One region of the Intrasporangium zincisolvens genome, then DNA from elsewhere that is predicted to be linked to it. Evidence: riboswitches for the same ligand, from Rfam matches in the RefSeq annotation. Region 1 holds a riboswitch; each other region holds the start of a gene.

Region 1 (7,289 bases):
TCTTGACGGCGTCCGGCACAGGAGAACTATAGTTGATCGCGCTAGTTAACGTTGTTCACCAACACGAGCAAGAGTCATCGGAGAGAACCATGTTCCAAACCTTGGGTCGCGTCGTCACCGACGGCCGACGCGTCGTCGTCGCCCTCGCCGTGCTCGTCGCCGTCGCCGCCGGCGCGTACGGCCTCGGTGTCTTCGGCTCCCTGACCAACGGTGGCTTCGACGACCCGAACAGCGAGAGCGGCCGAGCCGCGACGCTGCTGGAGTCGCGCGTCGCCCGCACCTCACCCGACCTCGTCGTCCTCGTCGACAGCCCGCAGCGCACCGTCGCCGACCCTGCCTACCGATCCGCCGTCGAGTCCGCGCTGGCCGCGCTCCCGGCGTCCGACGTCGTGGCCACCCACACGTACTGGAGCACCCGCAGCGACGCGTTCGTCGCGCCCGGCGGCCGCACGACCTACGCGGCCGTGACGTTGCGCGACCCGCAGGTCCTCACGGGGGACGCCGCGGCCGTCGACACGCTGCGCGCCCGACTCGCCGACGCCGGCTACGGCGTCCGGCTCGGCGGCCCGGCCGCCGCCAACCTCGACATCTCCGACCGCGTCGCCGCCGACATCGGCCGGGCCGAGTCGCTGTCGATGCCGATCCTGCTCGTGCTGCTCGTCGTCATCTTCGGCAGCGTCGTGGCCGCCTCGCTGCCGCTGCTCGTCGGCGGCCTGTCTATCGTCGGTGCCTTCGCGGCGATCCGTGCCGTCACCTCGTTCACCGACGTCAGCATCTTCGCCATCAACCTCGTGACGATCCTCGGTCTCGGACTCGCCATCGACTACGGCCTGCTCATGGTCGGGCGCTTCCGCGAGGAGCTCGCCGCGGGTCACGACCGCTTCGCCGCCACCCGTCGCACCGTGGCCACTGCCGGGCGGACCGTCGCGGTGTCGGCCGCCACCGTCGCCGTGGCGCTGTCCGGCCTGCTGCTGTTCCCGCAGACCTTCCTGCGCTCCATGGGGATCGGCGGGATCGCGGCGGTGCTCATCGCCGCGGTGGCGGCCGTGGTCGTCCTGCCCGCCGTCCTCGCGATGCTCGGCAGCCGCGTCGACCGGTGGTCGCTGCGCCGGTCGCACCGGGTCGAGCGCGGCACCGGGTTCTGGTCGCGCCTCGCCGAGCTCGTCATGCGGCGCCCGGTCGTCTTCCTCGCGTCGGGCCTCGCGGTCCTGGCCGTGCTGGCCGCGCCCTTCCTCGGGGTGCGCTTCGGCGGCGTCGACGAGCGGGTGCTGCCGGCCGAGGCCGAGACGCGCGTGGTGAGCCAGGTCCTCGCGCGGGACTTCGGCGTCACGACGACCGACCCGGTGGTCGTCGCCGCGACGCTCGACGCGCCCGTCGCGTCCGCCGAGGGGCAGGCTGCCCTCGGCCGGTACCTGGCCGACCTGCGCCGCCTCGACGGCGTCACCGGAGCGCAGGTCGTCGGCGCCGACGGTGACCTCGCGGCCGTGTCGGTCACGTACCGCGGGGAGTCGCTCGACCAGCAGGCCAAGGACGTCGTGGCCGGTATCCGCGGGCTGCACAGCGACGGCGTCCGGCAGGCTCTTGTCACCGGCCCGACGGCCCAGCTCATCGACCGGCTCGACTCCATCGGCGCCACCCTGCCGCTCATGGGTCTCGTCGTGGCCGGCGCGACGTTCCTGCTGCTCTTCCTCGCCTTCGGCTCGCTGCTCATGCCGCTCAAGGCGATCCTGCTCAACCTCGCCACGCTCGCGGCCACCCTCGGCGTCGTCACGTGGGTCTTCCAGGAGGGCCACCTGTCCTCGTGGCTCGGCTTCGAGTCCACCGGGTTCGTCGAGGCCACCCAGCCGATCCTCGTCATGACGCTCGTCTTCGGCCTGTCGATGGACTACGAGGTGTTCCTCCTGTCGCGGATCCGCGAGCAGTACGACCGCACCGGCGACAACCGGGCCGCCGTCGCGACCGGCATGCAGCGCACCGGCCGGATCATCACGTCCGCGGCCCTGCTCATCCTCGTCGTCATCGGCTTCTTCTCGGCATCGTCGATCACCTTCATCAAGCTCATCGGCGTCGCGATGATCGTCGCGATCGTCCTCGACGCGCTCCTCGTGCGCATGGTCGTCGTGCCGGCGACGATGCGGTTGCTCGGCGATGCGAACTGGTGGCTGCCCGGCCCCCTGGCACGCGTCTACGCCCGGTTCGGCATCCGCGAGGAGGGCGGCACGCCAAGCGAGCCGGGCGCGTCGGGGTCCGAGTCGACGCCGCGCCCCGACCCCGTTCCGGTGGGCTGAGCCGACCCACCGCGCGAGCGGCCGCAGACGCACGAAGGGCCCGGTCACGAGACCGGGCCCTTCGTCTACTGGAGCAGGCGGCACGAATTGCACGTGCGTCTTCCTTCTGGAAGAAGGCTGTTCTGCTACTGAACTACACCTGCGAGGGCGTCGGCCCACCGTAGCGGACGTCCGCCCCGACCGTCCAACCCGCCACGCCCCGACGTGCGGATGCCGGGCGGGCTGGGAGGTCAGCCGTGCCGGACGCGCCGCGCGAAGGCCGCGGACCGCGTCCGCAGCTCCTCGACGCGCCGGTCGACGAGGGCGTGCGGGTCGAGGCCGCCCTCGAGGGCGTTGGGCAGGCGCCGCACGTGGGTGGAGCAGCTGAAGTCGGCGTGCACGAGCGTGCCGAGACTGTTGCCGTCACGGCCGGCGGCGCCAGCGCGGCGGGCGACGAACAGTGACACGTCGCTCGTGGCGAAGACGTCCTCGCACCACGCGCACATGGCGCTGCGGCCGCCCTTCTTGTCGCTCGCGCGGAGCACGAAGCCGATCGGTTCGTCGTCGACGGGGACGACGACGTAGGCCCGCTGCGGGTTGCTGCGGTCGGTCCAACCCAGGTAGTCGAGGGCGTCCCAGTGGTCGATGGTCAATGACTCGAAACGGTTCGGCAGCGGAGCCTGCTTCGCCTCCCGGCGCGAGCAGTTCACGAGCGATGCGCGGATCTCGTTCTCGGACAGTGGTTTCACGGTGGTTCCTTCATCGTGCGCGTGCGGGCACGACCGGATGACCCGGCCGGCCGGGTGGATGGGGGAGAGGTTCAGCGGTGGAACCGGTCCGCTGAGCAGGCCATGCGGCCACCCACCTCTCCGCGGGGGTCTCCCGCTCACGACGACACGACAACACGACGGCCCCGCATCCGCGTTGCGAGGCGTCGTCCATGGTGCGACGGATGCCTGCGTCGGGTCCACCGGGTTTCCCGCTGTGGCGTTTCCCGCACGGAGGCCGACTCGCCGTAAAGGCGACGAATCGGGCTGTCGTTCTGTCGACTTCGCACCGAATTGGGCTGGCAACTGTTGACCAAGGTGGGGACCTGCCATTCTCCCGGCTCCGAGTGTCTGTCACCGTCGACTGGAGTTCATCGCCCGGGGTCTTCCCCGGGCGGCCCGCCGGGCGCCGAATCCTGTCCGCCGGTGGGGCAGTCGGGCAAGACCGCGGACAGGAACGGGGGACCCACTTCCGGGCCGCACAGCCGGCCCTTGGGGTGAAGCCGCAGCAGCGGCCGGGCATCTTCCGTCCGAACCCGACAGCTCACCTCGTAGGCGTGGAAGGGATCCCCCATGTCCACCACCCCTGCACGTCGCATCTCCCTGTCCTCGCTCGCCCTCACGCCCCTGCTCGCCGGCGCCCTCCTCGTCGGCACGGGCGGGGCGCCACCGGCCTCCACGACGGCCCCGCCCTCCGCGGCCGGGGCTGCCACGACACCGGCCACCGGAGCCGCGCCCGGAACGGGCGCCACCGGTCGGTCCGCCACCGCGGTGCGCACCGTCTCGGTCGCCTACCTCACCCCGACCGCGGTCTCCATCGCCCGTGGCCAGAGCGCGGTGCGGATCGCCGCCGCCCAGCGCGGCAAGCCCTACCGGTGGGGCGGCGCCGGGCCACGGTCGTTCGACTGCTCCGGGCTCGTCTACTACGTGTACAAGAAGCGGTTGCACGTGCAGCTGCCGCGCACGGCGAACGCCCAGCGGCTCAAGACGATTCGCATCGCCAAGTCCAGCGTCCGGCCGGGAGATCTCATCTTCTTCATGTCCCACGGCCGGGCCTACCACGTCGGCATCTACGCCGGACACGGCAAGATCTGGCACTCGCCGCGGCCGGGTCAGCGTGTCAAGCTCCAGAAGATCTGGACGTCGCAGTGGCGGGCAGGCCGCATCCGCTGATGACCGCTCGTCGGTCGACATCCCCCTCACCGACGCGTCAGCGACGGTAGTCGACCGACGAGTACTTCAGGACGCGCTGGAGCACGTACCGGCCATCGCCCTGCGGGTCCAGGAGCGCCGGGCGCGCCTGGCGGATCATCACCGTGGGGCGCATCCGGACGTTGACGAGCGTGGTGCCTCGGAACGAGAGGTCGAGGATGATGCCCTCCTGCGTCTCCTGCCACCAGCCCTGGCCGAACAGGTAGTTGCCGGGGCTGGACAGGACGACGCCGACGCCGCCGGCCGCACGCCTGCCGAGCAGCAGTGGCCCGGCGACGTGGGTGCCGGAGCCGATGACGTGGTCGCAGCCGGCCTGGGCGAACCAACGAACCTGCTTCTGCTGCAGGGGCCAGAGGTCGTCGTGGTACTCGGCGCCGCCCCACCACTGCGGGTTGCACACGACGAGGTGGGCACCCCCGGCCCTCGCGCGCTTGACGCCCTCGACGATGTTCGCCCGGGTGATCCAGGGGACTCCGGGCGTGGTGCGGTCGGCGCGGGCGACGCCGGCGACGTCGTTGACGGCGACGAACCCCACGCGGAGGCCGGCGACGTCGACGAAGGCCGGGCGCAGCGCCTCGTCGAGGTCCATCCCGAGCCCGGTGCGGGGGATGTGGTACTGGTCCATGAGCCGGAGCGTCGAGCGAATGCCGCGAACTCCCTTGTCGCTCATGTGGTTCGCAGCGAGGTACACGACATCGAGGCCGAGCGTGTCGCGCCAGCGGGGGAGGACCGCCTCGGGCACGCTGAAGACGGTCGTCGTCCCGAGCTGCGGCGTGTAGTCGCGGTCGGCGACGATCGGGCACTCGTGGTCGGCGATCGCGACGTCGGACTGGCGCACCACCCGTGGTGTCGCGCCCCGGTTGCCGGTGTCGACGGGCTGCACAGTCCGGTAAGGCCGCTCGTAGGGCGGGTCGACGACGGCCGGACGCGCGTACCGCGCGGTGCCGCCCTCGAAGACCCAGTCCCAGCCGCGGCCGCGGGCGACGGCCTGCGTCGCGGCCCCGCGGTCGGAGCACAGGCTGCCGAGGTTGGTCATCGTCCAGACCGTCGAGGCGTCATAGGCCGTCCAGCGCGGGTCGAGCGCGCCCGACGCCGAGGAGGCGCCGGTCGTCGCGGAGCCCGAGACGGGGTAGCGCAGCGCGCGGGCAGCCTTGTCGCCGAAGAGGTCCGGGCCGAACATCCCGTACGGCCCGGGGCCTGCGATCGAGAGCACCTTCGTCGCTGGTTCGACGAGCCCGGGTGGCAGCAGGGCGACGCGTCCGGGGGCGGCACGCACGACGTCGACGATCCGGGCGGCGTCGGTGCACGGGCCGCGCGGGCTCATCACCGGGCGCGACACGGTGACCCCGCACGGCACGACGAGCGAGCCGCGAGCGGCGAGCGAGCGCAGCTCGTCGAGCGTCACGGTCGCCTTGAGGTTCTGCAGGCCGGTGACGACCGCGAGCGGGAACGACGCGGGAACGCCGCCGGGGCCCGTCGTGACCGGAGGCTCTGGCGCGGAGGGCAGCCCGGGGCCCGTCGTGGGCGTCAGCGGCGTCCTGCCCGTAGCCGCTGGGCGCGTCGGAGCGGACGGCGTTGCGGCCCCACTCTCAGGCGGGACGCTGCCCGGGGCGGGTCGGCCGGACGGGGTCTGGCCGGAGCAGGCCGCGAGGGCCGCCACGAACGCGACGGCCGCGGTGCGGAGCGCCCCTGCCCTTCCCACGAGCCCAGCGTAGGCGCGGACCCGGGCGACCCCGGTGACAACACGCGCTGCCGTAGGCGGCCGTCACCGGGGCGGCAGCGGTCAAGGCGCCCGAGCAGCGGCTCGGGCGCCCCTCTCCGCCTGGGCCGCCGACCGGACGGCCACCGGGTCCAGGTGGTCCAGGCGAGCTTCTCGGCTAGGGCCGCGGCGCGCCGCCGCCACGTCGCCCGCGCCCGTACCAGTCGCGCCAGATGACCCGGTGCAGCGGCACGAGCCGTGGGATGTCACGCAGCCCGGGGATGAACGGCAGGAGCACGAGCAGCAGCGAGAGCACCATCATCAGGCCCCAGACCAGCGCGTCGGCGTTGTCGGACGTGCTGAACGGGGGCACCTGGTACCAGAAGGTGTAGAGCCACAGCCACGGTTGGCCGGGGTAGTTGCCGGTCTCGTTCATCATCCCCCACTGGTCGCCGCCGAGGCTGCGCGCTCGCGCCTGGTCCTCGAGGTAGGTGCCGTCGGCGAGCAGCAGCAGCCGGCGCGTCGGGTCGTTGCCGTAGAAGGAGCCGTTGCTCACCATCTGCTCGAGGCCACCGGCCGCGGCGACCTTCGCGTAGGCGGTCGCGAGCGTCGGCACCGGTCCGTAACTCCCGGCCGCCACCTGGGCCGGGTCGCCGTTCGGGGCGGCGCCGAGGGCGGTGGCGTAGGCGCTCGCCCAGGCGGCGCGCTGCTCGTCGCCGGCCGTCCGCCAGCGACGGAGGGCCAGGCTGAGGGCTGGATCGCCCGTGACCGACTGGAGCGGCGTGATGACGAAGTCCTGTGCGGCGTCGATCGGGTAGGTGACGCCCGCCAGCTTCTGCAGCGGCAGCCCGAGCAGCGTCTGTCCGTCGGACGCGGTGTTGTACGGCGGTCCGTAGCCCGCCGTGGTGCTGTCACCGGACAGCTCGGCAGCGGCGGTCGCGACGATGTCGTTCGGCGCGCTCCGGGCCCAGTCCTGCAGGCTGATCGCCCGCTCGTCGGGAGACCCGAAGGCGATCGCGAGCGCGATCGTCAGGACGATGACGCCGACCAGCGCGAGGACGAACTCCTTGACGAGGTCGTAGCGGCGCGTCGGGAACGAGTGTGCGTCGGGCGTGCGGCGTCGGCCTCGGGGGGCCGCCCCGGTGGGTGGACGCGTCCTGGTCGTGGTCATGGTGCCGACACCTCCTCCGTGGACGGCTCGTCGAGCTCCTCGCCGAGCGGGGGTACGACGCCGTGTCGACGTACGAGGACGACGTGGACGACGGCGATGGCGCCGACGGTGAGCGGCAGGAGCGTCACGTGGAACAGGAGCATCTGTCCGCTGTCGAGGACGTTGAAGAAGGC
Region 2 (7,289 bases), 600 kb from region 1:
CGCTGAAGACGACCCAGTGCGCGCGGTCGCCCTTGTAGACCTTGAGGATGCTGCCCTCGGACAGCGACGTCGCGTGGGCCATGGCCTGCCGGCGGGCCTTCTCGCTGGACATCGCCTTGTTGATGGCTTCCTTGGCCGGCCCGCGCAACGTCTGGGTGGCCACCCAGATCTGCGGCCCGTACTTGATGCCGAGCCGGACGCCCTGGCCGATCACCTTGCCCTTGCCTGCCATCGCGCCAACTCCTCCTGCCCGTCGCCGGGTCGATCGATCCGTCCGCGCAGCGCCGTTGCCTGACGCCCGCGGGCCGTCTGCCCCAAACCCTAGTCTGAGGACATGGACACTCCGGACTCCTCGTACCCGCCGGCCGCCGACCCAGCCGCCGACACGAGTGAGGCGTCCGCCTCGCCGCAGTGGCGACGCGTCGACTACGCGGGCGAGGGCCTCGACGAGTCGCAGGTGGCGCCCTCGCCCTACCTGCAGGCCCGCGCGTGGGTCGACGACGCGGTCCGGGCGGCCCACGAGCGCGACGACGTGCCCGAGCCGACGGCGATCTCGGTGGCCACGGTCGACGCGTCGGGCGTGCCCGACGTGCGCACCGTGCTCATGCGCTTCTTCGACGAGCGCGGCCCGGGGTTCGTGACGAACCTCGGCTCGGCCAAGAGCGAGCAGCTGCGGGCCAACCCGGCCATCGCGGTGTCGCTGACCTGGCCCTCGCTCTACCGGGCGATCCGGTTCCGCGGGCGGGCCGAGCTGGTCGGGCGCGACGAGGTGGAGGCCTACTTCTCCTCGCGGCCCTATGGCTCGCGGCTGTCGGCGTGGGCCTCGGACCAGTCGCGTCCGGCCGCCGACCGGGCCGAGCTGGAGCGGCACTGGCAGGAGGTGCTGGCGCGCTTCCCCGACACCGGCAGCGACGCCGACGTGCCGGTGCCCGACTTCTGGGGCGGCTGGCGCGTCGTCTGCGACGAGGTCGAGTTCTGGGCCGGCCGGGCCAACCGCCTCCACGACCGCATCGTCTTCCGCCGTTCGGGGGAGGGCACCCTGGCCGACGCGTCCGCCTGGACCCGCTCGCGCCTGCAGCCCTGACCCTTCCGGGCGACCGGCCCGGATGCGGACGCGGGAAGAGCCGGGCACAGAACAGGGCGGCCCGGATGACCGGACCGCCCTGCCTCACTCCTGAGTGGAGGTGGGGACGCGGCTATCGCGTGGCCACCTCGCACGTTCCGGAAGAGATCACTTCTCGGACCACCTCCTTCCATGTCGATGCGACGACGTTACGTCGAGTGGAGAGGGCGGGCAAGGACTTTTCCACCGCGCGACCCGACGCCGTGGCGTGGGAGCGCGCGGCGGTCGTCCTCGGTCAGCCGCCGACCTCGGCCTCCGGGGCGACGGCCGTGGCCGGCTGTGGGTCGGCGACCGTGCCGTGCCCACCACCGGCAGGGGCGGCCGCGCGCGCGGCTCCGGCGTCGGGCGTCGCGTCGGCTGGTGGGTCGGGAACCAGGGTCAGGCGCGGCGCGGAACGGAGGCCACGGCCCGCCGCGACGACGACGAGCGCGGCCGCCATCTCGAGGTGCACGGCCCACGACCACAAGGCCCCGAAGAGCACCTGCCCCTGCCGGAAGCCCATCGCGAAGACGACGGCGAACACCGCGGCCGCGATGAACCCGACCGCCCAGACCCGGGCGCCGGTGAGCCACGGGAACCGGCTCTCGAAGGCGGCCGACTCCTCGGTGGCGAAGCGCGGCATGAACGCGACCCACACGAGCAGCTGCATCGTCTGCAGGAACGCGTAGACGGTCAGCAGGCGCAGCCCCAGCGGGGCCGACGCGTCGCCGGGCAGGGCGGCCGCGGCCACGAGCGAGCGCCCGTCGCCGACGATGCTGCGGGCGATGCCGGGGTCGCCGGTGAGCCACGTGTCGACGGCGCCGGCGAGCACGACGGCGGGCACGAGCAGCCCCCACACGAGCTGGACGCCGCGGAACAGACGTCGCTCGCGGGCCCGGGGCAGCCGAGCGGCCCAGTCCCAGAGGAAGACGAGGACGACGAGCTGGTGCAGGTGCAGCAGCGCGAACGCGTAGTGGTCGGGCCACACGAGGGACGCGGCCGCGAGGAGCACGGCGACGACGTACGCGACGACCCGTCGGCGTCCGCTCAGCCCCACCCGGGCCACGAGCGCGACGACGCAGAAGCCGAGAACGGCCTCGGCGCGCCGGGCCTGGGTGCCGAGGACGTGCTCGGCGAGGCGCAGCAGGCTCGTGCCGGCCAGGAGCACCGCGAGGCCGCTGACGACGTCGCGCCGGGCGATGACGGGCAGACGGCCGACGAGGTAGCGCAGCTCGAGCAGGACGGCCAGGGTGCCGAAGAGGATGAGGCCGATGACGGCGGTCGCCACGGGAGAGATGAGCGCGACGACGAGAGCGGTGGCCGCTGCCACCGCCAAGGCACCTGTCGCCCGCTCGCTCGTCGTCACGGCCCCCATCGTTCCGTCGGCCGGAACGACCCGGCCACCTGAGTAACCCGATCGTTAGGGTCCTGTGGCGTGACCGAGACTCAGGGGGAGCGGAACGGCGGGCCCGGGCCCGAACCGGGACATACCGGACGCGCACCGCGACGCCCGGCTGACGCGTCGGAGGGAGAGCCGGTCCGGCTGCGCGCCATCGCGCTGTCGGCGTACGGGCCGACGCTGCTCGGCTCGACGGGCGCCGGCGCGGTCGCGCCGATCATCGCCGTCTCGGCCCGCGAGCTCGGGGCCTCGCTCGGCGTCGCGGCCCTGCTCGTCGGGACGCTCGGCATCGGGCAGCTGCTGGGAGACCTGCCGTCCGGGGCGCTCGCGGCGCGCATCGGCGAGCGGCGGGCGCTGCTCGTGGCGGCCGTCGTCGAGGCGGCCGGCATGCTCGTGGCGGCGCTGGCCGGCTCCGTCGCCGCGCTCTTCGCCGGCGTGCTCGTCATCGGCCTTGCCGGTTCCCTCTTCGGGCTGGCCCGGCAGGCCTACCTCACCGAGGCGGTGCCGGTCGCGATGCGGGCCCGGGCCCTGTCGACCCTCGGCGGCGTGCACCGCATCGGCTACTTCATCGGGCCGTTCCTCGGCTCGCTCGTCATCGCCCGGTGGGGCATCGAGTCGGCCTACGTCGTCGGCGGCGTCGCGAGCGTGGCGGCGTTCCTGCTCGTGCTCGTCGCGCCCGACATCACCGCCGGCCACGACGTCCACGCGGGAGGCCGGGGGAGCCCTGGCGTCGGGGGTCGGGCGCGCGCCCCGCGCTCGGTGGCGTCGGTGCTCCTCGAGCACCGGCACGTGCTGCTGACCCTCGGCACCGGCGCCATGTGCGTCGCCGGTGCGCGGGCGATCCGTGAGGCGCTCGTGCCGCTCTGGGCGGAGTCGGTCGGGTTCAGCCCGGCGCAGACCTCGCTCGTGTTCGGCGTCGCCGGCGCCGTCGACATGCTCCTGTTCTACCCGTCGGGCTGGCTCATGGACCGGTACGGGCGGGTGGCCGCCGCGGTGCCGAGCATGCTCGTGCTCGGGCTCGGCATGGCGCTGATGCCGCTCGCCACGTCCCTCGTCGCCGTGACGGCGGCCGCCACGGTGCTCGGCATCGGCAACGGCCTCGGCGCGGGGCTCATCATGACCCTCGGGGCCGACGCGTCACCGGCCGACGGGCGCGCCCAGTTCCTCGGCGGGTGGCGCCTGTGCGCCGACCTGGGAAGGGCGGCGGGCCCGCTGGCGTTGTCAGCCCTGACGGCCGTCCTGACCCTCGGCGCGTCCGCTGTCGTCCTCGGCGCGGCGGCGCTCCTGGGCGCGGGGTGGCTGCGCATCTGGGTGCCGCGCCACGACCCGACGCGTCCCCTGCGGGGGCGCGACGCCGGCACCGCGGGAGGAGCCGCGGGAAGGGCGGCGGAAGCAGCGGCGGGAGGGGCGGCGCCCGAGGCGTCCTGATTCTGAGAAGGTATGACCGTGACGGACCTGATCGACACCACCGAGATGTACCTGCGCACCATCTTCGAGCTCGAGGAGGAGGGCATCGTCCCCCTGCGCGCACGCATCGCGGAGCGTCTGGGCCACTCCGGCCCGACCGTGTCGCAGACCGTGGCCCGGATGGAGCGCGACGGCCTCGTCGCGGTGTCCGGCGACCGCCACCTCGAGCTGTCCGACCACGGCCGGCTCCTCGCCACGCGCGTCATGCGCAAGCACCGCCTCGCCGAGCGGCTCCTCGTCGACGTCATCGGCCTCGAGTGGGAGTACGCCCACGACGAGGCGTGCCGCTGGGAACACGTCATGTCCGAGAAGGTCGAGCGCAAGATCCTCGGCCTCATCGAGGGCGGCCTCGAGTCTCCGTACGGCAACCCGATCCCCGGCCTGCACGAGCTCGGCGTGTCCGAGGACGCCGCGTCGGGCTTCCTCACCGGGCTGACGGCGCTGACCACGGCGGCGGGCGCCGAGCCGGCCGTCGTGACGATCCGCCGCATCGGCGAGCCGGTGCAGGTCGACCCCGAGGCGCTGGCCCTGCTCACCTCCGCCGGTGTGCTGCCGGGGGCGCGCGTCCGCGTCGTCCGCGAGGGCGGCCGCGTCGTCGCCGTGAGCGAGGCCCCCGGTGCCGGTGAGGGCGTGTCGCTGCCCGACGAGGTGGCCGTCCACGTCTTCTGCCAGGCCGCCTGACCCGGTCCCGCTGCCGGGCCGGCGGCCCGGGCCATGGGTGCGCCCGCGGGCGTGCTCACTGGACGGACGCGTCCGGCCTGTCCGTTATGCCCGTTTCTCCCCGTCGGATTGTGCTGGGACTGTGGGGATTTCGGGCGGCCTCGGATGATCCGGTGAAAAATCCGTGGAAATCGGCGGGCTCTCGGGATGACAACTCGCGAGGATCTTGGGTAGCGTGAGCCCCGCTCGCTCTCCCCGTCGGGCGAGTGCCACGGGTCGAACCGCCTAATCCTGCCATCGACCCGGGGCCCCTGCACGATCCGCATGGCAGGAGCGGGGGAACCACCTTCGGGCGTCTCCGGACGTCCTCGGGGTGAAGCCCTCCGTGGACCGCAAGGTCCGAGCGAAGGCCGGGCGAGCAGTACCTCAATCCGCCCGAACCCGACAGCTCACCTCGTAGGCGTCGAGAGGTCAAACGTGGCTCAGAACGTTACCGGGCGCCACCGCGCCCCCGGGCGGTTCAACGCGATCGCCGAGCTCAAGCTCATCGCCAAGGAGTCTGCTCAGCCCGCCGTGAAGGGTGCCGCGATCGTGGCTGCCTCCGGCGGCCTCGTCGCCACGTTCGCCGGTCCGGCGAGCGCTGCCGACGGCTCGAGCACCGCGGCACCGTCGGTCGTCGGTCCCCAGGTCGGCACGCTCAAGGCGACCAACGCCCTCTCCTCGATCGGCTACGCCAAGCCGGCCGCGAAGCAGGCGACGGTCAAGCCGGTCGTCATCAAGGACGTCAAGCTCGAGAAGGAGCGCGCCGCCGCCAAGGCCGCGGAGGACGCCCGCCAGCAGGCGGCCGACCGCGCGTCCCGCTCGGCCTCCCGCGTGTCCCTCGACCCGGCGCCCACGGCGTCCGGCATCGTCGGCATCGCCCAGTCCTACTTCGGCGTCCCGTACGTCTACGGCGGCACGAGCCCGTCGGGCTTCGACTGCTCGGGCTTCGTCCAGTACGTCTACCGCCAGGCCGGCGTCTCGCTGCCCCGCACCGCGTCGCAGCAGCAGGCGTTCACCACGTCGGTCAGCAACCCGCGCGCCGGCGACCTCGTGTTCTTCGGCTCGCCCGCCTACCACGTGGGCATCTACGTCAGCCCCGGCGTCATGATCGACGCGCAGCGTCCCGGCACGACGATCGGCTACCACTCGATCTGGACCACGCCGTCGGGCTACGGCCGCGCCTGAGTCGCAGCCGCACCACGCCACGTACCTCCGTCGCGCCCCCACCCACCAGGGTGGGGGCGCGACGTCGTTCGGGGTGGCCGCCCGAGGTCAGTGCCGTGGTTGGATGAGGTGATGACCGTCCAGCCTGCTGCAGAGTCCACGACCCTCATCGAGCTCGACGTCTGGGCCGACCTCGTCTGCCCGTGGTCCTGGATCGCCAAGCGCCGGATCGAGGCGGCGATCCACGCCTTCGAGCGTCCGCACGACGTCACGGTGCGGCTGCGCGCCTACGAGCTGGACCCCGAGTGGCCGGCCCGGCGCAACGAGCCGGTCCCCGACCGGATCGGCTCCCGGCCCGACGAGGAGGCCGAGGCCGAGCGGGCTCTACGCGCGCACGCCCACGAGGTGGCCGAGGCCGACGACCTCGTCTTCGACCTCGACTCCGCCGTCACGGCCAACAGCTTCGACGCGCACCGCCTCGTTGCCCTCGCGCGCGAGCTGGGTGGCCCGGCGCTGCAGTCGGCGGCCGTGGAGCGGTTCTTCTCCGCGCACTTCCGCGAGGGCCTGCCGCTGGACGAGCCGGAGGTGCTCCAGCGGCTCGGCGCCGAGTGCGGCCTCGACGAGCGGCGCGTCGCCGCGGTCCTTGCGTCCGACCACTACTCCGGCGAGGTCCGGGCGGACGAGAAGCAGGCCCGGGACCTCGGCATCACGGCGACGCCGTTCGTTCTCGCCAACGGCTTTGCCGCCGTGCCCGGGACTCGCCCGGTCGAGGAGTACCTGGCGCTGCTGCGCGGGGTGGCCGTGCAGGGTGGTGACCGGGCCTAGGGCTCGTTCAGTCCCCGACGCTCGTGGCCGAGGGTGCGCCGGCGCTGGGGCGGCCGAACGACACCGCGGCGCCGACCGGCGTCGAGGCCGCCGAGCGCAGCTGGGCGTCCGGCTGCGCGCCGAGGGCCGCGTTGACCATCGAGAAGGCCCGGCGCAGTGCCACGAAGACCGTGATGGCGAAGATCTGGCGGTCATCGAACCCGGCCGCACGCAGTGGCTCGAGATCGGCGGGGGTCGTAGCGTTGGCGTCCCGCGCCACCGTGCGCGCCCACGCGGCCAGCACCGCGTCCGCGGGGTCGAGCGCCGCGTCGTCGCCGCTCAGCACGGCTCCGGCGACGTCGGGTCCGGCCTCGCCGGCGAGGCGGTTGCCCCACGCGAGCGCGCAGTAGGAGTCACCGGCGGTGGCTGCGGCGGCGCTGACGAGGATGCCCCGCTGCCGGAAGCTCAGCCCACCGATGCGCACCATGTCGGCCAGCAGGGCGAAGAGCGTGTCGTGCGCGGCGGGGTCGTGGGCCCAGAGGTGCGACAGGTTCATGACGAAGCCCTGGGTGTCGAGGTCGCCCTCGAACGCGCTGCGGACGTCGTCGGTCAGGGGCGGTTCGGTGAGGAAGCCGTGGGCGGGGTCGGTGG
Region 3 (7,289 bases), on a different contig from region 1:
GCGGCGGTCGTGACGCCGACCATGACCGGCGGCGCGAGGTAGCGGTGGTTGATCGTGCCCTCGTGGTGGCGGGCCACGACGCGCCGCCAGCGTCCGTAGTGGAAGTACTGCTTGGCGAGCGCGGAGACCGACGCGCGTGGCCGGTAGGTGACCTTGAGCTCGGGGGTGAACCACACGCGTCCGCCGGTCTCACGGATCCGGTGGTTCATCTCCCAGTCCTGGGCGCGGGAGAAGTGCGGGTCGTAGCCGCCGACGCGCTCGAGGGCCGTGCGCCGGAAGACGCCGAGGTAGACGGTGTCGGCCTCGCCGGCCTCCCCGCCGGTGTGGAAGCGGGAGGCCCCGACGCCGAGGGGGCTGCGCATGGCGCAGGCGACGGCGCGCTCGAAGTCGGTGGTGCCACGCGCGTCCATGATGCCGCCGACGTTGTCGGCACCGACGCGCTGGAGCTCGGCCACGGCGCACGAGACGTAGTCGTCGGGGATCTCGGCGTGCCCGTCGACGCGGACGATGACCTCACCGCTCGACGCGCCGATCGCGGCGTTGAGACCGTCGGGGGTGCGCCCGCTCGGGTTGCGCACGAGCCGCACCCGGGGGTCCTCGGCGGCGAGCGCGTCGGCGACCTCGTCGGTGCGGTCGGTCGAGGGGCCGAGGGCGAGGACGACCTCGATGGGGCCTGAGTAGTCCTGCGTCAGGATCATGGCGACCGCGTCGCGCAGGTGCCGCTCCTCGTTGAGCAGCGGCATGATGACGCTGACCGGTGGGGTCAGCTGCGTCGACGCGTCCACGCTGGCGGGTCCTTGTCCTCTGGTCGTCGGGCCGGAGGGTGGTCCCGGCGCTCGGGCTGCGCTCGCGTCCCCCGTCACGAGCGGCGACCAGACTACTGGAGGGGCAGGGGGTCCTCGACCGCGGTGACGGCGAGGCGCGCACGGCGCGGCGCGCACGACGATGCCCGAGGTGGGGCGCCGCCCTCGCGAGGGGAGGCGGCGCCCGCCACCTCGGGCCCCCGGTGACGTGCCGCAGCGCCGCGGACACGAAGCACGCTGCTCGACCTCGCGTCCAGGGGTGACGCGGACCGCGGCCACGGCCCGGGTGCCCCCGGCGCTGCACGACCCACGATAGGGCCAAATCACGCGATCATCAAGCAGTTCGACCATCACGTCACTTGTCGGTCCACCTGGTCGATGATCGAGCCGCCTCTCGCTAGGTTGGCTCCATGACGCCGACCCGTACGCAGACCAGCACGCAGGACCGCGCCGCGGCCACCGCCGCCCTGCGCGAGCTGATCCTCGCCGGCGAGCACTACCGCCTGGCAGCGGCCGCGCATCTCGACCTCACGGTCAACGAGAGCCGCGCCGTCAGCTACCTGCTGGCCCGCGGCTCCCTCGGCCAGACCGAGCTGGCCCAGGCGCTGGGCCTGACGACGAGCTCGACGACGACCCTCGTCGACCGGCTCGAGCGACGCGGCCTCATCGAGCGGGTGCCCGACCAGGTCGACCGGCGTCGCAGCACGGTGCGCATCCCCGAGGCCGGGATGGCACAGGTCGGGCAGGTCCGCGACTGGATGCCGCACACCCTCGACACCCTCGACCCGGCGACGCTCCCCCAGGTGACCGAGGTGCTCACGACGATCGCGGACGCCCTGCGCAGCGTCGCCGCCGAGATCCACGCCGCCGGACCGAGCACGCGCGGCACGCGCCGGCGGCACTGACCCACCGCCGACGCGTCGGGCTCAGCGGACGCGTCCGGCGACCCAGCCGCTCGTCCAGATGCGGACCAGCTCGACGCGCTTGCCCGGCTTGGGGGCGTGCCACACCTTGCCCGAGCCCGCGTAGATGCCGACGTGGTAGGCCTTCCCGGACCGCATGAAGAAGATGAGGTCACCCGGACGCACCCCCGAGCGCGAGACGCGGGTCGTGTCGAGGCGCTGGGCGTTCGCGGTCCGCGGCAGGTCCTGGGCCAGGCGCGCGTCGTAGACGTAGTGCACGAGCCCGGAGCAGTCGAAGGCCGTGGGGCCGGCGGCGCCCCAGCGGTAGGGCTTGCCCTTCTGGGCGGCCGCGACCCGCACGGCCCGGGTCCCGAGCGGCACGGCCGCCGTCGAGGCCAGCGAGAGCCGGACGTCGACGCGGTCGCGGTCCTGGGCGGCGTCGGACGCGTTGGCCCAGGTCGCCGTGTCGGCTTCGCGGGCACTCGTGTCGAGGTGGCCGGCCGGCGTGGGCGGCGATGCGGCGACGGCACCGAGTGCGCCGACGGCCAGCAGCGGCGCGAGCAGCAGGCCGGCGCCCAGGCGGGAGCGAGGTTGGCGCGCAGGGGTGCGAGCGATGGCGGGCATGGCGAATTCCCTTCCCACGCCTGCGAGGTGAGCTGTCGGGTTCGGGCGGAAGATGCCCGGCCGCGCATGGCGGCTTCACCCCAAGTCCGGCACAGGGCCGGACGCGAGTGGGTCCCCCGTTCCTGTCCGGTGAGGTATGAAGGCGCGCCCCCGGCGGACAGGACTCGGCGGACCGGGGCGCCGCCCCGACGTCGTGCCGGGGCGTCATGTCACCCGGTCCGGGATCCTGGGCTCCGCGTCGTGGCGGGCCTGCCGGGCCGGGTTCCGAACCAGAGTAGGTCGGGGTGCCAGCCCTGTCCGCGTTTCGGCGAAATGCGTCAGCGCGGAGGCGCGACCCGCCCGACGAGCCAGCGCAGCTCGCTGCGGTGCTGGAGGCCGAGCTTGGACAGCACGGAGGCCATGTGGGTCTTCACCGTCGCGGTGCCGATCCCGAGGGCCCGCGCGACCCCGGCGTTGCCCGGGTCGCCGTCCGGCCCGGTGACGATCTCGACGACGGCCCGCTCGCGCGGCGACAGCACCTCGAGGGGGTCTGCTGCCGCGGCTGCGCGGTCGCCCGCCTCGGGGTCGTCGCCGGCCTGGTGGCCGAGACGCGTCACGAGGGAGGCCTGCACCTCGAAGCACCGGCGCCCCAGGGCCGCGAGACGGTCCTGGACCGCCGGGTCGGAGGGATCCTGGGCCAGCCGACGCCGTACCTCCTCGATCTCGGCCGCCATCTCGGTCAGGGCCGTCGCCGTCCGGTTGACGCTCATGAGGACGCCGGCGCGGCCGGAGTCCTCGAGCTCGGGGTAGACGAGCGGCAGGTTGAGCCGGCGCTCCGGCCGGGCCGCGAGGACCCGGTCCAGGACGAGCCCGGCCAGCCACTCGAGGGCGGTGACGACCTCGTCGCCCATGGAGTCGGGTGTGTCCGAAAGGGCGCCGAGCAGCCCCACGACGCCGTCCTCGCCGAGCATCGGCACGACGACGGCATCGGCCGACAGGTCGTCGTCGCCGAAGCGGACCCCGCGGTTGAGCAGCGCCCCGCCGTCGTCGCGGTGGCGGTAGGGCCGCTGCGAGGCCAGCACCCAGGCGACCACGCCGCCGGGGCCGTAGGTCAGGGTGCCGGTCTCCTCGTAGGCACCGTTGCTGAACATGTACGGGTAGGAGATGCGCCGGTCCCGCTCCCGGACGAGAGCGACGTAGAAGTCGTCGACCGGCGCCAGTGCACCCACCGCGGCGCGGCAGGCGTCGTAGACGGTGAACACGTCGCCGCGCTCGGCCTCGCGGATCATCTGGTCCGCGTGGCGCAGCGCCCGCACCGCGGCATCGGACAGCGCCATGACCGCTCCTCCCCCTGACCCCGACCGCCGACGTCCGGTCGGTGACCGAACGTCGCGCTCGGGCGCCACGCTAGCGGCGGGACGCGCGCGTCGTGACCGGTTTCGCGGCATCCGCTCCACCCGGGGACGACCCCCGGATCACCCGGCGGCGGATGCCGCACACCGCCCGTCCGAGGGCATCCTGACCGGGGCCGGCCGCGGGCGGCCGGTCGACCGTGCGGGTCCAGGGGTCCGTGCGGCAACCGGTCGGGCCGCGCCGGTCCGGGGGGATGAGGCCTTTCGGGGCCACGGCGCAGGTCGCCCGGTCCTCGGCGGACGTGGAGGGACGTCGCGGACCGGGCCACCCGGCGTCAGGAGCTCGAGACGTCGCGTCAGCCGGTGCGGAAGGCGGTGAGGGCTGCCATCCACTGCCCGCCCCCGGTGCCGCTCGCCGCGTACGGGCCGGCCGTCGTCGCGCCCCGGTAGGCGGTCGCGAGGTGGTCGGTCGACACGCTCAGCGTCGGCAACCCGGTCCAGCCGGCCCCCCAGGCCGGTACCGCGCTGCTCGACTCCATACCGGTCACGGCAAAGAGCTCGTCACCGGCGGCCGACGTGGTCACCGACCCCGAGCTGAACGCCGTACCGGTCCCCGTCGCCCCCGCACTGACGTCGACCCCCGTGACGCCCGCCAGCTCATCCACGGCCAGGTGTGTCTCCGCGGACGACCCGTAGGTCACCGTCACCGTCGCGCCCGCCGGCAGGGCACGCACCCCCACCGCGACCGCCGTCACGACTCGGTCCCCGGCCGACCCGTCGTTGACGTCACGCACCACCACGTAGGTGTTGCCGGCCGAGTCCTTCACCGACACCGCCGCCGTCACGCTCGTCGTGGACAGGAGCACCGCGACCACGACCGTGTGGCCGGCCGCCACCCCGGCGGCCCCGACCGTCACCGTGCTCGTCGTGCGGGCCGTCGACGCCGTCAGCGACCCGACCCGGCCGACGTAGCCGGCCGCCACCGGCGCTCGCGGCGTCGCGGAGGCCTCGTTCGACGACGGCGAGGTGCCGATGCCGTTGACCGCCGTCACGCGGTAGAAGTAGGTGGTGCCGTTCGCGACGCCGGTGTCGGTGAAGCCCGTGCCGGCGACGTTCGAGGCCACCGGCGTCGACGCCTCGCCGCCTGCAGTCGTGCCGCGGTAGACGTTGTACCCGGTGACGGCCGAACCGCCGTTGGAGGCGGGAGCCACCCAGGTCAGCGACACCGAGGCGTTTCCGGCCGTGGCCGCTAGCCCGGTCGGCGCACCGGCCACGGTGGCCTGTGGCGTCGCCGAGGCCTCGTTCGACGACGGCGAGGTGCCGACCGCGTTGACCGCCGCGACCCGGTAGTAGTACGTCGTCCCGTTCGCCAGGCCGGTGTCGGTGAAGCCCGTGCCGGCGGCGTTCGAGGCCACCGGCGTCGACGCCTCGCCGCCCGCGGCGGTGCCGCGGTAGACGTTGTACCCGGTCACCACGGACCCACCGTTCGACGCCGGCGCCGACCACGACAGGGTCACCGTCGTGCTGCTGCCCACCGCCACGAGGGACTGCGGCGCCGACGGCGCGGTGGACGTCGCGCGCGGCGTCGCCGAGGCCTCGTTCGACGACGGCGAGGTGCCGACCGCGTTGACCGCGGCCACCCGGTAGAAGTACGCCGTCCCATTCGTCACTGTCGTGTCCGTGAAGCTCGTCAGGGCGACGTTGGTCGCGATGGGGGTGCTGCTCTCGGCTCCCGCCGCGGTGCCGCGGTACACGGTGTAGCCCGTGACCCCGGAGCCGCCGTCGGAGGCGGGCAGCTGCCACGACAGCGCCACCGTCCGGTCGCCCGCGGAGGCGATGAGCCCGATGGGCGCCGACGGCACCGTCGCCCGCGGCGTCGCGGACGCCTCGTTCGACTGCGCGGAGGTCCCGACCGCGTTGATGGCGGCGACCTTGTAGTAGTAGGCGGTCCCGTTGACCTCACCGGTGTCGGTGAAGCTGGTGCCGGTCACGTTCGTCGCGATCGGCGTCGGGCCCTCGCCGCCCGGCGTCGATCCGCGGTAGACCGCGTATCCGGTCACGGCCGACCCGCCGTTGGACGCGGGCGCCGTCCACGAAAGGGCCACGGACGCGTTGCCGGCCGTGGCGGCCAGCCCCGTCGGCGCGCCCGGCGCGGTCGGCTGGGTGGCCTGTGGCGTCGCCGACGCCTCGTTCGACCGCGTCGACGCGCCGACGGCGTTCACCGCGGAGACGGTGTAGTAGTACGTGGTCCCGTTGACGCGTCCGGCGTCGGTGAAGGTCGTCGTCGGGACGTTGGTCGCGATCGGGGTCGTTCCCTCGCCGGCGGGGCTCGTGCCGCGGTACACGTTGTACCCGGTGACGGCCGAGCCGCCGTCGCTCGCGGGCGCCTTCCACGAGAGGTTCACCGACGCGTCGCCGGCCACCGCGGCCAGGCTCTGCGGGGCCGACGGCGTGGTCGAGGCGGCGACGCCGATCTGGGCCCAGGGGTGCGACTCGTCGATGCGACCCGACACGAAGGAGCCGTTGACGCAGTGCCCGCTGTCGACGCCGCCCCCGTTGAGCACCTGGCCCGAGTCGAGGTAGCTCGTCGTCGTGGTGCCGATCGTGATCCGCACGTCGGGGACCGCGCCGGAGTTGACGCACGAGGCGGTGTTGCCGCCGTTGTAGGAGTTCGGCGAGAAGTCCGAGCCGTCGAAGTTCGCCGAGTTCTGGGCGCCGGTCTCGGTGAGCACCAGCCTGCCCCCGGCCTTGACGGTGAGGGACGAGCCCCACAGGCCGTAGGTCTTCGACCCGATGGCGACCACGACCCGCACGCCCGTGATGTCGACGCCGCCGGGGTTGTCCAGGCGGATGGCGGATGCGTCCCAGCACGTCGTGCTCTTCGGGTAGGTGGGGCACGGCGAGCCGACGTAGCTCGACGGGTCGGTGTACGGCCACGGGTTCGGCTGCTTGGAGCTCGACGCCGCCGAGTGCGTGTCCATGTACCCGACGTAGACGTTGAGCGGGGTCGCCGCCGAGGCGGGCGCGAGCACCGCCAGGCCACCCTGAAGCACGAGGGCCGCCGCGGCGAGCACCGCGCCCGCCCCGCTCCGGACCCGCCAGCGACGGCGGGACGCGTCGGTCGGACGATCGAGGCCCGAGGTCTCGACGGAGCGAGGCTGGAAGCGCGGGACACGCATCGCGATCACCTTCTTGCGGGGTACCCCCATGTACCTCCTCGGAGGATCCCACCGCGGCAGGACGGTGTCGTCATGCAGATGACGTACGCCGAGACGCCGGAGGGCCCCGGGGCCCTCCGGCGTCGGCGCGGCGCGGGCTCAGCCCTTGAGGAGCTGGCGCGCCATGACGATGCGCTGGACCTGGTTGGTGCCCTCGTAGATCTGGGTGATCTTGGCGTCGCGCATCATCCGCTCGAGCGGGAAGTCACGCGTGTAGCCGGCTCCACCGAGCAGCTGGACGGCGTCGGTCGTCACCTTCATCGCGACGTCGGAGGCGAAGCACTTGGCGGCCGCGCCGAAGAAGGAGAGGTCCTTGTCGCCGCGCTCGCTCTTCGCGGCCGCGACGTAGACCATCTGGCGCGCGGCCTCGAGCTCCATCGCCATGTCGGCGAGCATGAACTGGATGCCCTG
Region 4 (7,289 bases), on a different contig from region 1:
GCGACAGGTCGTCTCGCCCGACCGAGGCCGGGTTGCGCGTCGCAGACGCGAGCCGCACGGCGTACTCGATGACGGCGGGGTCGACGTACACCGCGTCGACCTCGTGCTGGAAGCGGCGCAGCACGTCCGGGTCGAGGACCTGCGCCGTCTTCGCCGCCGCCGCGATCTGCCGTTCCACGACGACGAACTCCTCTGCGGCGGAGGGGTACCCGATGAGGACCTTGAGCATGAAGCGGTCCACCTGCGCCTCGGGCAGCTGGTAGGTGCCCTCGGACTCGATCGGGTTCTGGGTGGCCATGACGAGGAACGGGTCGGGCGCCGGGTAGGTCTGGCGACCGATCGTCACCTGGCGCTCCTGCATGACCTCGAGCAGGGCGCTCTGCACCTTCGCCGGCGCGCGGTTGACCTCGTCGGCGAGCACGAGGTTGGCGAAGACCGGCCCGAGCGACACCTGGAACTCGCCGTCGCGCTGGTTCCAGATCCGGGTGCCGACGAGGTCGGCCGGCACGAGGTCGGGGGTGAACTGGATGCGCTGGAACTCCCCGCCGACGGTGGCGGCGAGGGTCTTGATCGCCATCGTCTTGGCGAGGCCCGGCACGCCCTCGACGAGCAGGTGGCCGCGCGCGAGCAGTGCCACGACCATCCGCTCGAGCAGCACGTCCTGCCCGACGATGGTCCGCTTGACCTCGTAGAGCGCCTGCTCGAGGAGCCGGTGGTCGGCTGCGGTGTCGGGCGCTGCGTCGGGCGCTGCGTCGGGCGCTGCGTCGGGCGCCGTGCCGGTCGCCGAGTCGGGCTCGGAGGCGGGGCGGTTCTCGTCGTCCATGCTGTCTCCTGGTCTCGTCGGGCTGGTCTCGTCGGGCTGGTCAGTGGGGCGGGCTCCCGGCGGCGCTGCCGGCTGTCGCGATGGGCACGGCGAAGCCGATGCCGACGAACAGCGCCTGGTCGGTGGGGTTCGCCAGGCCCGTGACGATGCCGACGACGTGCCCCGCCGTGTCGAGCAGCGGTCCACCCGAGTTGCCGGGGTTGACGGCGGCGTCGAACTGGATGAGGTGCTGCAGGTGCCGCCCGTCCGGCACGGTGACCGTGCGGTCGAGCGCCGACACGACGCCGGCCGACAGCGAGTCGGTGAGCCCGAGCGGGTGTCCCACGGCGAAGACCGGCGCCCCCACCTGCACACCGCCGCCGAGGACGGCCGGCACGACGGTGCCCGGCAGCCGCGTCGGCACCAGGGTGGCGATGTCGTTCTCCGGCTGGCTCTTCAGCACCCGGGCGGGTGAGCTCGTGCCGTCGGCGAACTGCACGGTGATGGTGCCGGCCCCGGCGATGACGTGGTTGGCCGTCAGCACCGTGCCGGCGTCGTTGACGACGACACCGGCGCCGGTGCCCTCCTCGGTGCCCGTCGACGTCGTCGTCCGCGTCGAGACGACGACGAGCGAGGGCTCGATCGCGCGGTGGGCCCTGGTGGCGTCTGCGGGCGCGGCGGCCTGCTCCTCGCTGTAGGCCTGGAGCCCGCGCTGGACGCTCGCGTCGACGTCGCGCTGGGTCAGGGCGGGCGGTTCAGGGGGCCGCGTCAGCGCGAAGGTGAGTCCCGCGCCCGCGATGAGCAGCACGACGAGCACCGCGACCCAGACGCGTCGGGGCACGTCGCGCAACCGGGCGAGGCGGCGCGTCGACCCGGGTGGCGGGTCGGGGTCCGCCGGCGGGGGGCCCGGGGGCGGGGCCATGAGCGGCGACGCGTACGGGGCCATGAGCGGGGACGAGTGCGGCGACGTGGGCGGGGATCCGCGCTGCGGCGCGACGCCGGGCGTGGACGCCGACGGCGCGGCACCGAGGGAGCCGGCCGGATGCACCTTCGGCGGATCGGTGACCCGTGCCACCTCTCGACTCTACGTTCCGCAGCCGCGACCGTGCAGGCGTCTGTCCACGGTTCACAGGGTCCGTCCGTTCACCGGTCTCCGGGCGCCGCGCGGGGGTAGACAGGACCTGTGCCCCCACCGCCAGCGGTCCCCGACCCGCCCGACGCGGGGCAGCGGTGGCGGCCGGGCCGCGACGATCCCGCCGGGGAGCTGCTGCGCTGGTGGCTGGACGAGCAGGTGCGTGCGGTCCGCGCCGCCGAGGGGCCGGGTGGCGGGGCGCCGGACGTCCACGACCTCCGGGTCGCGATGCGTCGGGCCCGCAGCGCACTGGCGACGTTCCGCCCCCTCGTCGACGCGTCCCGCACCGAGCCGCTGCGCGCAGAGCTGCAATGGGCGGCGTCCGAGCTGGGCCGGGTGCGTGACGCCGAGGTCGTCCTCGAACGCGTGGCCGCCCATGCGCCGGCTGCTGCGGGCATCGACGGCGCCGAGCTCGCCCGTCGGGGGCACCGGGCCCTGACGCGAGCCCTCGAGCAGGACCTCGAGAGCCGCCGCCCCCACGTGCTGGAGGTGCTGGCCTCGCGGCGGTACCGTTCGGCCCTCGCCGGACTCGAGGCCCTCGCCGCCGACCCGCCCCTCACGGCGCGGGCCGCCGACCCGGCCCGACGCGTCGCCCGTCGCCGGATCCGCCAGGAGGGCGCCCGCTTCGACCGTCTCGCCCGGGAGGCGCTCGCCGAACCCGACACGGACGGCCGCGCCGCCCTGCTGCACGACGCGCGCAAGGCGGCCAAGCGCCTGCGCTACGCGGCCGAGGCCGCCGCACCGGTCACCGGTCGTCGCGTCGTGCGCATCGCCGAGGCCGCCGAGCACGTCCAGGAGGTCCTCGGCGAACACCACGACACCGTCGCCACGAGGGTCGCCGTCGCCGAGGTGGCCCGGGCCGGCGATGTCGCGACGGCCTTCGCCGTCGGCCGCGTCCACTCCCTCGAGGAGGCCGAGGCGCTGCGTCTGGAGGCGGTGGCCGAGGTCGCGGTCCGGCGCCTCCACCGCCGATCCGGGGTCTGAGGCACGCGCCGACGCCTATTCTCGGAGCGCAGCCCTCGCACCGGACGCAGGAGGCAGCCATGGACGAGCCCGTCGGTCGCCGGAGAGTCCTCCTCGACCGCTTCGACCTCGTGCTGCTGTTCGTCCTCGTCGCGATCGTCACGCAGTCGCTCGTCGACGTGCGCTTCTCCTACACCGGCCGGTTCATCACCCACGCGGTCACTGGTGCGGCGCTCGTCGTCGCGACCCGCGCCTCCGGGGCGTCACGCCGCATGTGCCGGATCATGGACTGGTTCGTCGGTCTCAGCGTCGTCGGCAACCTCGTCATCATCCTCTTCGAGGCCGTCCCGGGGGCCGCGCGGCCTCCGGCGGCGATCCAGCCCGACGCGTTCTGGTGCCTCGCCGCCTTCGTGACGCCGGTCCTCTGCGCGGGCCGCCTCGTGTGGCACCAGCGGGTGACCCTCCAGACCGTCCTCGGCGCCGTCGCCGCCTACCTGCAGCTCGCGGTCGCGTACTCGCTGCTCTTCCAGACGATCGACGCGTGGACTCCCGACGTGCACTACTTCGGCGAGAACGTCTCCTCGACCGTCTACATGTACTTCAGCCTCACGACGATCGCGACGCTCGGCTATGGCGACTTCGTTCCGGTCACCGAGGTCGGGCGCCTCGCCGCCATGTCCGAGGCGGTCATCGGGCAGGTCTACCTCGTGACCTTCGTGGCGATGGTCGTGTCGCGCTTCGCCGCCGAGGCCCCGGGCAGCAACCGACGCCGGCGGCGCTGGTTGTCGGAGGAGCCGCAGCCCGACGAGACACGTGCAGGCGAGGAGGAGGCCCGCGAGCCGCGGGCCGGCGAGCGGCTGCGCGGGGGACAGTCGGGTGAGGGCCGGCCGGGCGAGGGCCAGCCGGATGACGAGCGGCCGGGCGGCGCGCCCTAGCATCGCGACATGCCGACCGAGAACCCGCCGCACCCACCCCATCCGGGGCGCGCCTCCCGGGTCGTGCGTGACGCCACGGCCGCCGACGCCGCCGACTGTGCGCGCATCTACCGGCCCTACGTCCTCGACACGGCCGTCACCTTCGAGCTCGAGCCGCCGGCCGAGGCAGAGGTGGCGGCCCGGATCGAGGCCGCCGTCGCGACGCACGCCTGGCTCGTCCTCGAGGACGGCGGCGAGGTCGTCGGCTACGCCTACGGCGGGCCGTTCAAGGCCCGTCCGGCCTACCGCTGGTCCTGCGAGGTGTCGGTGTACCTCGACCCCGCGAGCCACAGGACCGGTGCCGGCCGGGCCCTCTACACGGCACTGATCGAGCGGCTCACCGAGCGCGGCTACCGGATGGCGGCGGCCGGCATCGCCCAGCCGAACGAGGCGAGCAACCGGCTCCACGCGTCCTTCGGGTTCGAGCCGGTCGGTACCTACCGCAGGGTCGGCTGGAAGAACGGTGCGTGGCACGACGTCGCCTGGGTGCAGCGGTTCCTCGGCGAGCCGCACGTCGGCCCCGAACCGCCGCCCGAGCCGCGCTGAGCCCATCGGCCTGCAGACCAGGCCGGACCGCCCGGGTGGCGGCCTCGGACATGCAGAGAGGGCGGGGACGACACGAAGTCGTCCCCGCCCTCTCTCGCGGGCGCACCGGTCAGGTCACGGCGCGTAGATGTACTTCATCCCCGCCTTGTCGGTGACGGTGCGGGTGTTGTAGTTGTACGGGCCGGCCATCGCGTTCATCTCGATGATGGTGACCTGGTCGCCGTTGACGGCCGTGACCCAGGCGACGTGCCCGACGCTGCCCGAGCCGTTGACGCCGGGCTGCATGACGACGATCGAGCGGGTGCGCGGCGTGCCGCTGACGGTGTAGCCGGCGGAAGCGGCGCCCGAGGCCCACTCCATGGCGTTGCCGGTCCAGCCGCCGGGGTAGTAGCCCTCGGACTGGTACCACTTGTTGAGGGCGCCCCACGTGCACTGGCCAGCGGTGGCCCAGTTGTGCGACGAGCGCATGCCCGACGACGCGCTCGGGACCGAGCCGTTGCTGTTCGACTTGACCGAGACGGTGCTGCTCAGCAGGGACTGACGCGAGGCCTCGCGGGAGGCCCGCTCGGCAGCGGCCTTGCGGTCGACGGCGGCCTGGCGGGCCTTCTCGACGACGACGTCCTCGATGACGGCCGGCTTGGCCTTGGCGGTGCGCTGCGCGACGGCCTGCTGCACCTGCGGCTGGAAGCCGATCTTCGACAGGGCCGTCGAGGGGGCTGCGGCTCGCGTGGCGGCCGGGCCGACGACGGCGGGGGAGCCGAGAGCGGTGACGGCACCGTTGGCGGCCTTGGCCTCGTCGGCGCTGGCCGGACCCGCGAAGGTGGCGAGGATGCCGCCGGTGGCCGCGACGATGGCGGCGCCCTTCATGGCCGGCTGAGCCGACTCACGGGCGAGAAGCTTGAGTTCGTTGAGGGGATTGTGGCGTCCTGGCGCACGGTGGCGCCCGCGGATGATCTCAGTCATGTACCTCTCCGCGCCTACGAAGTTAGCTGTCGGGTTCGGGCGGAAAGGTGCCCGGCTCCCTCCCGTGCCGTGTGTCGTGCTCGGCCCGGATGGGTACTTCACCCCAAGGACGTCCGGAGTCGTGGTGCCGGACGCCCGGAGAAACGTGTGGTTCCTCCGCTCCTGTCACAAGGTCTGATCTCACGTTCAAGGCGGTGACAGGACTAGGCGGTCCACCTCGTACGCGCCCGGCCAGGGGGGCCGGACTCCCGGAACTGTAGACGACTCAACCGGGCAATGTCACGCCGAGGTAACGGGGGCGCGTCGGATTCGTCCTTGAATGAGTGCATGGGCGGCCTTTACCTGGCCTTTACCGTGGCCTGATTGTGACGCAGGTCACACTGGGGTGTGGCCATTCTGCCTTCACGGGGTCATGACGTCCGGTAAAAGCCGGCGTCGCGGGTGTGTCGTGCGGGAACGGCTCGCGGCAGCCCTCGTCTGGCTAGGGTCGACGCGTGTTCGACGACAGCTCGCACGTGCTCGCCCGCTCCCGCCGTGTGCTCGCCGAGCACGTCCTTCCTGCGGTACACCGCGACCGGACGCCCCTCGCGGTGTCGGCCTGGCACGCGCCGGGCGAGCCGGTGCCGGTCGCCGAGGCGCTGGCGGCGCCGCACGAGCCGGTCGGGCCGGGCACGCCCTGGGGTGAGCCGTGGTCGACGTGGTGGTTCGAGATCACCGGGGCAGTGCCCGACGCGTTCGCCGGGCAGTGCGTCGAGGTGGTCGTCGACCTCGGGTTCCGCGGCGAGGGGCCCGGCTTCCAGGCCGAGGGCCTGCTCCACGACGCCGCCGGCACGCCGCTCAAGGGCATCCACCCGATGAACCGCTGGTACCGCGTCAGCCCCGACGCCGCCGGCGGCGAGCCGATCCACCTGCACCTCGAGGCCGCCGGCAACCCGGCCGTCATGGAGCACGGCTTCCGGCCCACCGGGCTCGGCGACCTCGCGACGGCCGGCGACGACCCGCGCTACGTCCTCGGCCGCATCGACGTCGCCGTGTTCGAGCCGGAGGTCTTCGGCCTCGCCATGGACCTCGACGTCCTCGTCGACCTCGCCGGCGAGCTGCCCGAGCGCGACGCCCGACGCCTCGAGGTGACCGCCGCGCTCGACGACGCCCTGGCGGTCCTCGACGTCCACGACGTGCGCGGCACGGCCGTGGCGGCCCGGGCCGCGCTCGCCGAGGTCCTCGCGGCGCCGGCCGCGACGAGCGCCCAGCGCCTCACCGCGGTCGGCCACGCCCACATCGACTCCGCGTGGCTGTGGCCGGTGCGCGAGACCGTGCGCAAGTGCGCGCGCACCTTCGCCAACGTCACGGCCCTCGCCGCCGACTACCCCGAGCTGGTCTTCGCCTGCTCGTCGGCGCAGCAGTACGCGTGGACCAAGGATCACCAGCCGGCCATCTGGCAGCGCATCCTCGACGCCGTCGAGGCCGGCACGTGGGAGCCGGTCGGCGGCCAGTGGGTCGAGGCCGACGGCGTCATGCCGAGCGGTGAGTCGCTCGTGCGCCAGCTGCTCCACGGCCAGCGGTTCTTCGAGCGCGAGCTGGGCCGACGCTGCGCCGGCGTCTGGCTGCCCGACTCCTTCGGCTACGCGGCGGCCTACCCGCAGATCGCGCGGCTCGGGGGCGCCGAGTGGTTCCTGACCCAGAAGCTGAGCTGGAACGACACGAACACCTTCCCGCACCACACCTTCTGGTGGGAGGGCATCGACGGGTCGCGCATCCTGACGCACTTCCCGCCGGCCGACACCTACGAGAGCAAGCTCGGCGGCGCGGACGTCCACCGCTCCGGTCGCCAGCACCTCGAGAAGGGCCGGTCCCGGCGGGCGCTCATCCCGTTCGGCTTCGGCGACGGCGGCGGTGGTCCCGAGCGCGA

Evidence for each region. A riboswitch is a leader RNA that binds a small molecule or an ion and turns the genes downstream of it on or off. The one in region 1 is predicted to bind cyclic di-AMP.
Region 2: another riboswitch for cyclic di-AMP. It lies ahead of RY076_RS11880 (C40 family peptidase); the one in region 1 lies ahead of RY076_RS09115 (C40 family peptidase).
Region 3: another riboswitch for cyclic di-AMP. It lies ahead of RY076_RS14630 (C40 family peptidase); the one in region 1 lies ahead of RY076_RS09115 (C40 family peptidase).
Region 4: another riboswitch for cyclic di-AMP. It lies ahead of RY076_RS01850 (CHAP domain-containing protein); the one in region 1 lies ahead of RY076_RS09115 (C40 family peptidase).

What each region holds. Positions count from the first base shown of each region.
Region 1 is NZ_JAWIIL010000003.1:125,450-132,738, forward strand. Features, by position in the region: gene RY076_RS09095 (TetR/AcrR family transcriptional regulator) at 1-19, opposite strand, end outside; gene RY076_RS09100 (MMPL family transporter) at 90-2,288, shown strand; tRNA gene RY076_RS09105 (tRNA-Gly) at 2,358-2,431, opposite strand; gene RY076_RS09110 (FBP domain-containing protein) at 2,519-3,016, opposite strand; cyclic di-AMP (ydaO/yuaA leader) riboswitch at 3,468-3,604, shown strand; gene RY076_RS09115 (C40 family peptidase) at 3,608-4,207, shown strand; gene RY076_RS09120 (CapA family protein) at 4,245-5,948, opposite strand; gene RY076_RS09125 (hypothetical protein) at 6,124-7,116, opposite strand; gene RY076_RS09130 (cytochrome b N-terminal domain-containing protein) at 7,113-7,289, opposite strand, start outside.
Region 2 is NZ_JAWIIL010000003.1:730,100-737,388, forward strand. Features, by position in the region: gene RY076_RS11855 (hypothetical protein) at 1-232, opposite strand, end outside; gene pdxH (pyridoxamine 5'-phosphate oxidase) at 335-1,084, shown strand; gene RY076_RS11865 (hypothetical protein) at 1,359-2,468, opposite strand; gene RY076_RS11870 (MFS transporter) at 2,538-3,929, shown strand; gene RY076_RS11875 (metal-dependent transcriptional regulator) at 3,948-4,649, shown strand; cyclic di-AMP (ydaO/yuaA leader) riboswitch at 4,901-5,103, shown strand; gene RY076_RS11880 (C40 family peptidase) at 5,106-5,855, shown strand; gene RY076_RS11885 (DsbA family oxidoreductase) at 5,967-6,659, shown strand; gene RY076_RS11890 (carboxymuconolactone decarboxylase family protein) at 6,667-7,289, opposite strand, start outside.
Region 3 is NZ_JAWIIL010000005.1:67,325-74,613, reverse strand. Features, by position in the region: gene RY076_RS14640 (glycosyltransferase family 2 protein) at 1-785, opposite strand, end outside; gene RY076_RS14635 (MarR family winged helix-turn-helix transcriptional regulator) at 1,214-1,708, shown strand; gene RY076_RS14630 (C40 family peptidase) at 1,730-2,329, opposite strand; cyclic di-AMP (ydaO/yuaA leader) riboswitch at 2,333-2,471, opposite strand; gene RY076_RS14625 (LuxR C-terminal-related transcriptional regulator) at 2,647-3,645, opposite strand; gene RY076_RS14620 (fibronectin type III domain-containing protein) at 4,017-6,869, opposite strand; gene RY076_RS14615 (acyl-CoA dehydrogenase family protein) at 6,978-7,289, opposite strand, start outside.
Region 4 is NZ_JAWIIL010000001.1:400,223-407,511, forward strand. Features, by position in the region: gene RY076_RS01825 (AAA family ATPase) at 1-823, opposite strand, end outside; gene RY076_RS01830 (S1C family serine protease) at 864-1,877, opposite strand; gene RY076_RS01835 (CHAD domain-containing protein) at 1,986-2,918, shown strand; gene RY076_RS01840 (potassium channel family protein) at 2,978-3,832, shown strand; gene RY076_RS01845 (GNAT family N-acetyltransferase) at 3,842-4,417, shown strand; gene RY076_RS01850 (CHAP domain-containing protein) at 4,532-5,284, opposite strand; cyclic di-AMP (ydaO/yuaA leader) riboswitch at 5,380-5,584, opposite strand; gene RY076_RS01855 (alpha-mannosidase) at 5,875-7,289, shown strand, end outside.